DNA from 2 places in the Eubacterium sp. CAG:156 genome. Region 2 is predicted to be linked to the other one. Evidence: riboswitches for the same ligand, from Rfam matches in the RefSeq annotation. Region 2 holds a riboswitch; the other holds the start of a gene.
The links. Region 2 has a riboswitch for FMN ahead of ABMA45_RS09465 (ECF transporter S component). Riboswitches for the same ligand answer to the same signal wherever they lie in the genome.
Positions count from the first base shown of each region.

Region 1: linked by a shared signal. The riboswitch ahead of ribD (bifunctional diaminohydroxyphosphoribosylaminopyrimidine deaminase/5-amino-6-(5-phosphoribosylamino)uracil reductase RibD) and the one ahead of ABMA45_RS09465 (ECF transporter S component) in region 2 are both predicted to bind FMN.

Region 1 covers NZ_FR878163.1:92,010-97,650, reverse strand. The annotation lists gene ABMA45_RS06825 (bifunctional 3,4-dihydroxy-2-butanone-4-phosphate synthase/GTP cyclohydrolase II) at 1-935, opposite strand, end outside; gene ribE (riboflavin synthase) at 954-1,604, opposite strand; gene ribD (bifunctional diaminohydroxyphosphoribosylaminopyrimidine deaminase/5-amino-6-(5-phosphoribosylamino)uracil reductase RibD) at 1,586-2,680, opposite strand; FMN riboswitch at 2,909-3,065, opposite strand; gene ABMA45_RS06810 (DUF4886 domain-containing protein) at 3,277-4,974, opposite strand; gene ABMA45_RS06805 (SLC13 family permease) at 5,095-5,641, opposite strand, start outside.
Region 2 covers NZ_FR878186.1:2,931-8,571, reverse strand. The annotation lists gene ABMA45_RS09475 (homoserine dehydrogenase) at 1-671, shown strand, start outside; gene ABMA45_RS09470 (aspartate kinase) at 808-2,136, shown strand; FMN riboswitch at 2,196-2,326, shown strand; gene ABMA45_RS09465 (ECF transporter S component) at 2,437-3,033, shown strand; gene tsaE (tRNA (adenosine(37)-N6)-threonylcarbamoyltransferase complex ATPase subunit type 1 TsaE) at 3,232-3,651, shown strand; gene tsaB (tRNA (adenosine(37)-N6)-threonylcarbamoyltransferase complex dimerization subunit type 1 TsaB) at 3,654-4,367, shown strand; gene rimI (ribosomal protein S18-alanine N-acetyltransferase) at 4,415-4,852, shown strand; gene ABMA45_RS09445 (hypothetical protein) at 4,947-5,213, shown strand; gene ABMA45_RS09440 (ribonuclease Z) at 5,326-5,641, shown strand, end outside.

The sequences.
Region 1 (5,641 bases), on a different contig from region 2:
TGAAGCTCATATGCTTTAAGTTTATTTATTAATCCAATTCCTCTTCCTTCCTGTCTTAAGTAAAGTATTATTCCTCTTCCCTCTTTTGCAACCATCTCCATTGCTTTCTCAAGCTGTTGTCCACAATCGCATCTTTTAGAACCGAATACATCTCCTGTAAGACATTCCGAATGTACTCTGCAAAGAACAGGCTCTCCATTTCCTACATCTCCCATAGTTAATGCAACATGATGTTCCCCTGTTGTTTTATTTTGATAACCCACGATATTAAAGTTTCCATATTTCGTTGGCATCTTTGCAACCGCTTCTCTTTTTACTGAACTGTCTCTTTCCATTCTGTATTTAACCAAATCAGCAATTGTAATTACCGTAAGATTATGTTCCTGTGCAAATTCAAGAAGTTCTGTTGTTCTCATCATTGTTCCATCTTCTCTCATTATTTCACAGCATAATCCACAAGGTTTAAGTCCTGCTAATTTTACAATGTCAACTGTAGCTTCTGTATGACCTGTTCTTTCTAATACTCCTGCTTTTTTTGCTTTAAGTGGGAACATATGGCCCGGTCTTCTAAAATCTTCCGGCTTTGCATCTTTGCCTACAATTGCTCTCGCCGTAATTCCTCTTTCGACCGCTGATATTCCTGTTGTAGTTGATACATGGTCAATTGAAACTGTAAACGCTGTGCAGTGGTTATCAGTATTAACTTTTACCATTTGCTCCAAGTCAAGTTTTTCACACAGTTCTTCTTCCATAGGCATGCAAATTAGTCCTTTTGCATAACTTGCCATAAAATTTACATTTTCAGTTGTTGCAAATTCTGCTGCACATACCAAATCCCCCTCATTTTCTCTATCAGGGTCATCTATTACTAAAATAACTTTTCCTTCTTTTATATCCTTAATTGCTTCTTCTATTGTTCCTATTGTTTTGCTCATTTTATATTCCTTCTTTCTTTAAAATCCATTTTCTATTAAATAGCTTTCTGTAATTTTTGATTCTTTCTTTTCATTACATTCTGAATAGCCTAATAGCTTTTCTACATATTTTCCTATAATGTCACACTCAAGATTTACTGTATCTCCAACATTTCTGTATTTTAAATTTGTGCTTATCCTTGTGTGTGGTATTGTGGATACTTTAAATCCTTTTTTATCAACATAAGCGACTGTAAGACTTATTCCATCAATTGATATTGACCCTTTTTCAACCACATATTTTATAATTTCATCATCTGCCAAAATTTCATACCATACTGCATTTTTATCTTCACGTATACTTCCTATTATCCCGGTTCCATCTATATGACCACTAACGATGTGTCCTCCAAATCGTCCATCTGCTGCCATAGCTCTTTCAAGATTTACACATGTACCTTTTTTGCTTCCATTTAAACCGGTTCTTTTTAACGTTTCTGACATCACATCCGCTTCAAATCCATTTTTCCACATTTTTGTGACTGTAAGGCAAATGCCGTTAACTGCTATGCTGTCTCCAACTACTGTTTTTTCTAAAACCTTTTCACATTTAATTCCAATCTGATATTTCTCACTATTGCTGTTAACGTATTCTATCTGACCGGTTTCCTCTATAATTCCTGTAAACATTGACTACCTCTTTTCAAATATCCGGTTAACATAATATCGTTTCCTAATTTTTGAATTTCCATATTTTCTATGCTGTAAGCTTCCATCATTTTTTCTACGCCTTTTCCTTCAATTGGTGATTTAGCATCAGCTCCACCTACAATTTTAGGTGCTATAAAACAACAGATTTTATTTACAATATTTTCTTTTAATGCCTGCGCGTTAAGTGTTCCACCACCTTCAAGCAATATACTGTCTATCCCTTTCTCACCTAATGTTTTCATAAGTTCTGATAAATTAACTCTTCCTTTCCTTTTCTGCCTTACGACTTCAACCCCACATTCTTCTAAATATTTTTGTTTATCTGTATCAGCCTCATTTGTGCAAACAACTATTGTTTGTATTTTATTTGCCGTATTAACAATATTACTTTCAAATGGTATTCTTAAATTTGAATCGCATATTACTCTTATCGGGTCGACATTTTCCTCTATTCGGCAATTTAACATCGGATTGTCTTCTAGTACTGTATTAATTCCAACCATTATTCCCATATACTGCTTTCGCATTTTTTGAACTGTCTCTCTTGCGTCTTTACCTGTAACCCATTTTGAATCTCCATTTTCACATGCAATTTTTCCATCCATAGTCATAGCATATTTCATTACAACATAAGGTGTTTTGTTTGTAATATAGTGAAAAAATACTTCGTTTAACTTGTCACATTCATCTTTTAAAATTCCACACTTAACTTCAATTCCGTGTTCTTTTAAAATCTTCACGCCCTTTCCTTCTACAAGCTTATTTGGATCCATGCTTCCCACATAAACTTTTTTTATCTTTTTTTCTATAATAATTTCCGTACATGGTGGTGTTTTTCCATAATGACAACACGGTTCAAGCGTTACATAAAGTTCTGCTCCTGTTGTATCTTCTTTGCAATTTGTAAGTGCATTTCGTTCTGCGTGAAATCCACCTATTTTTTTGTGATAACCCTCCGCAATAATTTTGTCATTCTTAACCACAACACATCCTACAATAGGATTTGGATTTGTATAACCTATACCTTTTTTTGCTAATTCAATTGCTCTTTTCATGTATTTTGGGTTCAAAAAAAGCCTCCTTTCATTCAAAGGGGCTTTCGCACAAATACAAAATGTCTATTAATCTATTCATCGCTAATTCCTATTCGCGTATGGTTTTTAGCAAATTATCATCAGTTGTATTTATCTAATTAATTGTTGTGTAAATCATACAAACATCTAACCGGATAACCATCTATAATCAGATTAAATCCTTATTACTGATGAAGATTAATTACATCATCTATTCTTCTCCCATCCAGACTATACTGTCGGTTTTGGATTCTCACCAAATCAGCTGCTTTCGCAGGTCACGGACTCGTGCATCTTTACGCTCTGAACACTTACCGTCGGTTGGGAATTTATGCTTTATGCATATCACCCTGCCCCGAAGAATTTTTATTTAATTTCTGCTTAAAGTATAGTCACCTTGTTTTTGTTTGTCAACAAAATTTCCAATAAACTATTTTTGTTAAACATTTTTTAATATATATATGTTAATTTTTTTAACGTAAAAAACCTCTAAAATAACAGATTTTTGTATATAATCTACACATTTTAGAGGTCTTTATAATTAATTTTTATAATTTGCTAATATTCTTAAAACTTTATTATTTAACTTTTATGTTATACTCTGCTGTTTTATCACTGTTAAGTTTGCTATTTGAATATATCGCCTGTATTTTGTAAGAATAAGTTTTATTTTTCTTAATATTTTTATCTATGTATTTTGCCTGAGTAGTTGTTGCGACTCTTTTAAATACCTTTTTGCCTTCCATTTTACGGAATACATAATATTTAGTAGCCCTTGTATTTTTACTCCATTTTACATTTACACGATATACTTTCTTTTTCTTAACTTTTTTTACCTTTTTTGTCAGCTTAACATTACCTGGTATCTTTAACTTTACACGCACATAACGTTCTGACTTAATTCCGCTTGTAGTTACAGCAGTTATTTTTGCTATGCCTACTTTTTTTGCCTGTATATTTCCCTGTGCATCAACAGAAACTATATCCGGATAATTACTCTTCCATGTAATTGTATCTGTTGTATCATCAGGTGCTATCGTAGTAGTATATTTTCCTACATATCCCCTTACAACTTTTAAAATCTTGCTTTCATTAATGTTAAAAGCTGTTGATGGCTGTTTTACATCAATTGTTGAATAGCATATTAAACCGCTGTCTGTTGTTGACATTACCTGATATTTTCCGGCCTTTAATGCAGTAAATTCACCTGTAATTCTGTTGATTGAAATACTGTTTGCATCAACAGCATCCCACATTATTTTATTTGTATATGTTGGTGTAGTATCTTTCTTATCAGTAACTGTTGTCTCTTTTTCATCTGAGGTTTTTGTTACATCTTCTGTTTTTTTAGTAGTATCTTCTGTAGTATCTGATTCATCTGTCTGAGTTGATGTAAATGTTGCTGTCAATTTAGAATTTTGTCCCTTACTTACTGTTGTATAATAACTATCTACTTTTAATCTGCTGTCTGCAATTTTCTGCATTATAAGGGCATTTTCCATTGAAACTTTTGATATTAAATTATCTTTATCATATTCACTATTTGGTAAATATTTATTTCCATATGGACTTCTGTCAAATATTGTATTGTAAATAGTACATGCTGCCAAATAACTTCCTGTTACTGATGGATGAAGATTATCTGTTTTATACATTGTAATTTTAGGATAATCCTGCATTACTCTCATAAAGTTAGTTCCTGATGCTGCAACAAGTCCATCATATTCATCAGCTATTTTAAAGTTATTTCTTGTTAAAATCTGTTCAATCTGAAAATCTGATAAAAACAATGATAATGAATCTACTTTAAATGTGCTTCCAATATTATTTGGCTGTGTTGCATATATAACCATTTTTGCTCCGGCATTATGTATTAAAGTGTATAGAGTATTAACTGCTGCTTCTGCCTCTTCTTCTTTTTCTACTAAAACTGCCCTGTTTTCCTGTAATACTACATAATCCCATGTATTATTTGTTAATGCCTGATAAACCTGACTTCCATACATGTTAGTCTTATCTGCAAACTGGCTAAGTTTGTATCCTGGTGATGTAATCGATGTAACTTCACAATTTATTTTATCTGCATCACAAAGTCCTTTAAACATTTTTGGCATATCATTGTAATATGTATGACTGTTTCCTACAAACAATATTTTATATGTTTTCTGTGTAAATTGAACATCATCGGCGTATACGTTATTACTTACTGCCACAAAATATAACATCATAATTACACCGAACAATATTTTACTATATTTTCTAAATCTGGTTTTCATTTCGTTGCTCCTCGTCTAACATGTATTGCCTCTCTATCTAGTCGGCGACTAGTTATTGGAAACATTATTAAATATAAACTTCATTAATTTAGTTTCCATCTTAAGTTAATCTGTAAATATTTACGTTGTACTAAATGCCGGCCAATATTTTAACAATAATGAGCATACTATTGTCATTGCTATTATAATGATTACTGTCATTTTCCAACCCTCTTTAAGCATATACTTTGGCTGTAAACCATATCCAACAGGTATTGCTCTGATTGATGTTGGTAACATATAAGATAAATTTACTCCTACTGATGCAATGTAAACGTAAGGTATTGGATTTAAATTCATTCCCTTTACTATAGATATAACTATAGGTATTGCAACTGCTGCAGTTGCTGTATTTGATGTTACATCAGACATAAGTAAAGTTACTGTTATAATTACAAATACTGTTGTAACTCCACCTGTAAGTCCCATTCCTGAAACCAATTCACCAATTCTTTCTGCTGCACCTGATTCATTTATTAATGTTCCTACTGCAAGACCACCTGCAAAAATGTAAATCATTTCCCAAATAATTTTTGTCTGAACTGATTTCCAGAGCATAAGTCTTTCTCCATCAGAACGTGTTATTAAGAATGATAAAATTGCACAAATAATAAATACATATGCCGGT
Region 2 (5,641 bases):
AGGAATTAGGATATGCAGAACGTAATCCGTCAGCAGATATAGAAGGATTTGACGCAGTTAGAAAGATAGCAATATTAGCATCACTTGCTTATGGCAAATCAGTTGATTTTGAAGATGTATATACAGAAGGAATAACAAATATTACAGATATAGATTTTAAATATGCGGCAGCTATGGGAAAATCTATAAAGTTATTAGGAAAATGTAAAAAAGAGGCAAACGGAATAGTTGCATCTGTAACACCAAGATTATTATCACCAAGTCATCCATTGTTTAACGTTGAAGGCGTTGTAAATGGAATCTTAGTAAGAGGAAACATGGTTGGTGATTTAGTATTTATCGGTAGTGGCGCAGGAAAACTTCCAACAGCAAGTGCAGTTGTATCAGACGTTGTAGATGCTGTAAGACATTTGAATATTCCTGTGACAGTTATATGGGATAAAGAAAAGTTAGAATTATTAGAATTTGGCAAATCAAGAAAGTCTTTCTTTGTTCGTGTTGAAGGTGATGAAAAAGATAAGATTGAAGAAGCGTTTGAAAATGTAACATACATAGATGCAGGAATTGAAAATGAAATTGGTTTTGTTACAAGACCGATGTCAGAAGATGAATTTAAGGCTGCATCAGAAAAATTAGAGAATATTATTACAAGAATAAGAATTGAAGAATAATGTTAAGGGATATTAAATTAAGTTAAATTTGCATTAACAGATTAATGTTTATGTAAATAATAATTGATAGCAATTTATAATAAAAAAACATATATAATATAAAGGCCGTAATTCGGTGTGAGAGGATTGAAAGAAAATGGAAGAAACAAAGGTTGTTAAATTTGGTGGAAGTTCACTTGCTGATGCAAAACAGTTTAAAAAGGTTGCAGACATAATATTGTCTGATCCGGAAAGAAGATTTGTAGTTGCATCTGCACCTGGAAAAAGATTTATTGAAGATGTTAAAGTTACAGATATGTTATATAAGTGCTATGAATTAGCATCTGAAAGCGAAAATTTTGACGAATATTTTCAGATGATTAAAGACAGATATAACAATATTATTGCAGACTTAGGATTAAAAGATTTTAGCCTTGATGAAGATTTTGAGATAATTAAAGGCGCATTTGCTCATATGGCAGGCCGTGATTACGCTGCAAGCCGTGGAGAATATCTCAACAGTAAAGTATTAGCAAAATATTTAGGATTTGATTTTATCGATGCAGGAAAATATATCTTCTTTGATGATCAGGGTAATTTTGACTGGACTAAGACAGAAGCAAAATTGGCACCAAAGCTTGCTAAGACAAACAAGGCAGTAATACCTGGATTTTATGGATCTATGCCAAATGGAACAATAAAGACATTTTCAAGAGGTGGTTCTGATGTAACAGGATCAATAGTTGCTAGAGCAACTAAAGCTAAATTATACGAAAACTGGACAGATGTTAGCGGATGTCTTATTTGTGACCCTAGAATAGTTAACAATCCGGAACCTATCAAGACTATCACATATAGAGAATTACGTGAATTAGCATATATGGGAGCAACAGTATTGCATGAAGATGCTATATTCCCTGTTAGAGCAGCAGGTATTCCTGTAAACATCAAAAATACAAATCAGCCGGAAGATAGAGGAACAATGATTGTTTCTGAGTCAGCTGAACATTGCGATCATATTATTACGGGTATTGCAGGTAAGAAAGGCATGTCTGTAATTAATATAGAAAAAGATAAGATGAATAGCGAAATCGGATTTGGTAAAAACGTATTACGTGCATTAGAAAAGAGTAATGTAAGTTTTGAACATATGCCATCAGGTGTAGATACAATGAGCGTTGTAATTGCAACTGAAGCATTAGCAGGCAAGGAAACAGCTATTATTGACGAGATTAAGAGCAGAGTACATCCTGATCAGATTTATATCGAAAGCAATCTTGCACTTATAGCAGTAGTTGGTAGAGGAATGAAGAGTGCAAGAGGAACTGCAGCAATTTTATTCTCAGCATTAGCTGATGCAAGAGTAAATATTAAGATGATTGACCAGGGTTCTTCAGAACTTAACATTATCGTTGGTGTTGAAGAAGAAGATTTTGAAGTAGCAATAAAGGCAATCTACAAGAGATTCATTGGCATTAACCAGTAAATAGAGTATATGATGCGGAATAAAACCGTGTTAATAATATTTTTAACCGTATATTAAATATAATTCTTCAGGGCAGGGTGAAATTCCCTACCGGCTGTATTTATGCAATGCATATAAGCCAGCGAGCCGAAAGGCATGATATGGTGTGATTCCATAGCCGACAGTAAAGTCTGGATGAGAGAAGTAATAAGATTAATAATTATGATATTAATAATCTCATGAAAAGCACCTGAACCAGGTGCTTTTTTTCTTTGCTCTGTATAAATAATATATTAATTTTCAGAAAGGAAGTAAAATTAAATGAAAAAATTATTTACAACAAAAAACTTAGCGTTGATGGCTATTTTCGCAGCTATTGCTGCAATACTCATGGTCCTTATAGAAATTCCGGTAGTGTTTATAGCGCCGTCTTTTTATAAGCTTGATTTTAGTGAGATACCTATTTTGATAGGAACATTTATTATGGGACCTGTATCAGGAATAATTATGGAAGCTATAAAGATTGTGCTTAAAATATTACTTAAAGGGACAACAACAGGTTATGTTGGAGAATTGGCAAATTTTTGCATAGGATGTTGCCTTGTTGTTCCGGCGGGAATAATATATAAATTTAAGAAATCTAAAAAGGGAGCATTCATAGGGATAGTAGTTGGTATTGTGTTAATGGCAGTTGCAGGCGCAATTCTTAATTATTATGTAATGCTACCGTTTTATGAAAAGTTTATGCCGTTAGAAGCAATTATAGAAGAAGGAGCAAAAGTAAATCCGATAATTAAAGATAAATGGAGCTTTGTTTGGGTTGCAGTAGCACCATTTAATGTATTTAAAGGAATAATAGTTGGAATTGTAACAGGAATATTATATAAGAGAATAAGCACATTTATAAAAAAACTCTAGAAATAAATAAATTGAAATGTAAAAAGATATTGTTTATAATTATGTGGTGATTATAAACAATATCTTTTTGTTTTGACAAATATTTGCTGTTTGTTATGCAAATGTTTTTGTTGTGTAGGAAAAGCTCATATGGGCTTAGACCTTTTGACTCTGGCATTACAATATGTTTTGCCATAAAAGAAAAGAGGAATAAAATTTATGATATATGAAACAAATTCGCCTGATGAAACTTTTGAGATTGGGAGAAAGTTAGGACAATCTGCGAAAGTAGGACAAATAATTTGCCTAAATGGTGATTTAGGTGTTGGAAAGACTGTTTTTACACAGGGATTTGCAAGCGGACTTGGCATAAAAGAATGCGTAAATAGTCCAACTTTTACAATTGTACAAATATATGAAGAAGGCAGGATTCCGTTGTATCATTTTGATGTATATAGAATTGGTGACCCTGAGGAAATGTATGAATTGGGATATGAGGATTATTTCTTTGGAGAAGGAGTATGTCTGATAGAATGGTCGAAACTCATAAGTGAACTGATTCCTGACAATGCATCAACAGTTTTGATAGAAAAGAATTTAGAAAAAGGATTAGATTATAGAAAGATAACGGTGGAATAAAGATGAGAATATTAGCAATAGACAGTTCTTCCTTAGTGGCATCAGTTGCAGTAGTAACAGATGATATATTAACGGCAGAATATACAATAAATTTTAAAAAGACACATTCACAGACATTGTTGCCAATGATAGATGAAATTAGCAAAATGATAGAATTGGACATGGAAACTATAGACGCTATAGCAATAACAGGAGGACCGGGTTCGTTTACCGGACTACGTATAGGAAGCGCTACAGCAAAAGGATTTGGATTAGCACTTAATAAGCCGATAATAAATGTACCGACAATTGATGCTATGGCATATAATTTTTATTCCAGCAATTATATTATTTGTCCGATTATGGATGCAAGACGTCAACAGGTATACACTGGAATATATTACTTTGAACAGACACATATGAAAATATTAAAAGAACAGTGCGCAATTTCTGTAGAGGATTTGATTGATGAGCTAGATAAGATAGGAAAAACAGTAATGTTCTTGGGAGATGGAGTGCCTGCATATAGAGAAATTATAGATGAAAAAATGAAAACTGAGCATTTATATGCCCCATGCCATATGAACAGACAAAGAGCATCGTCACTTGCAGCTTTGGCACAAATATATTATAAAAATGGAAAAATAGAGGAGGCTAGTGAACATAGACCTGATTATTTGAGACTTTCACAGGCTGAAAGGGAAATGCTTGAAAAGCAAAAGAAGGAAGAAAAATAAAACAGTTTTCATAATTTGGTTTTATACAGATAAAGGATAAGGGTAATATGGTAAAAATAGAAAAGATGAGCGAAAAGCATATAGCCCAGGTAGCGGAGATTGAAGAGAGCATATTTTCTGTTCCGTGGTCACAAAAAGCATTTAAAGATTCGCTAGAATTAGATAATACTGCATTTTATGTCGCTATAGAGGAAGAAGGGGTTATAGGATATTGTGGCGTTTATAAGGTTATGAATTCCGCTGATATTACGAATGTAGCTGTAAAAAAAGATAAGAGAAAAAAAGGTGTGGCTAAGCAGTTGCTAAAAGAGGCTATTAAAGATGCTAAAAGTGAACAAATTAAGGAAATAATGCTTGAAGTTAGAGAAAGTAATGAAGCCGCAATATTTTTATATGAAAAAATTGGATTTCAAAGTATTACAAAACGAAAAAAATACTATAAACATCCGGTAGAAGATGCAATTATAATGCTATTAAAAATATAAATATACTTCTAGATAGTGGAATGCCAAAGGTTTCCACTATTTTTTTGTCGAAAAAAATAATATGATGATTGCATCAAAAGAAAGGATTAAAAATATGAAAAAGATGAATAGCAAAGGTAAATATGAAATTTTTTGTCATAAATGTGGAAAGAAAATGCAGATGACAAATGGAATAGTTACGGAAGGAATAATTAGATTACAGGGAAAATGGGGTTATTTTTCTAATAAGGATTTACAGATGCATACAATGGATTTATGTGAAGAATGTTATGATTCGATAGCTACGTTATTTAAATATCCGGTTGACGTTACAGAATATATTTCAGTAGAGGATGATTACTATATGTTAGAACAGGTATAAAAAATTACATCCTTTTCATAAAAAAGTCTTTGTGCTATTATACAACATAGAGTTAACAAGAGCATTAAAAGAATTATTAATAAAAATTTTTTTATAGAAAGTGGAGAAATTTATGCTGGATGTATGTTTGTTAGGCACAGGAGGAATGATGCCGCTTCCAAGAAGATGGCTTACAGCTTTAATGTGCAGATATAATGGAAGTAATATATTGATAGACTGTGGAGAAGGCACACAGGTAGCTATTAAGCAAAAAGGCTGGTCGTTTAAACCTATAGATGTTATTTGCATAACACATTTTCACGCAGATCATATAAGTGGATTGCCGGGATTGTTGCTGACTATGGGAAATGCAGAAAGAACAGAACCGTTAACTATGATAGGACCAAGAGGTCTTGAAAAAGTTGTTAAGGCTTTGAGAATGATAGCTC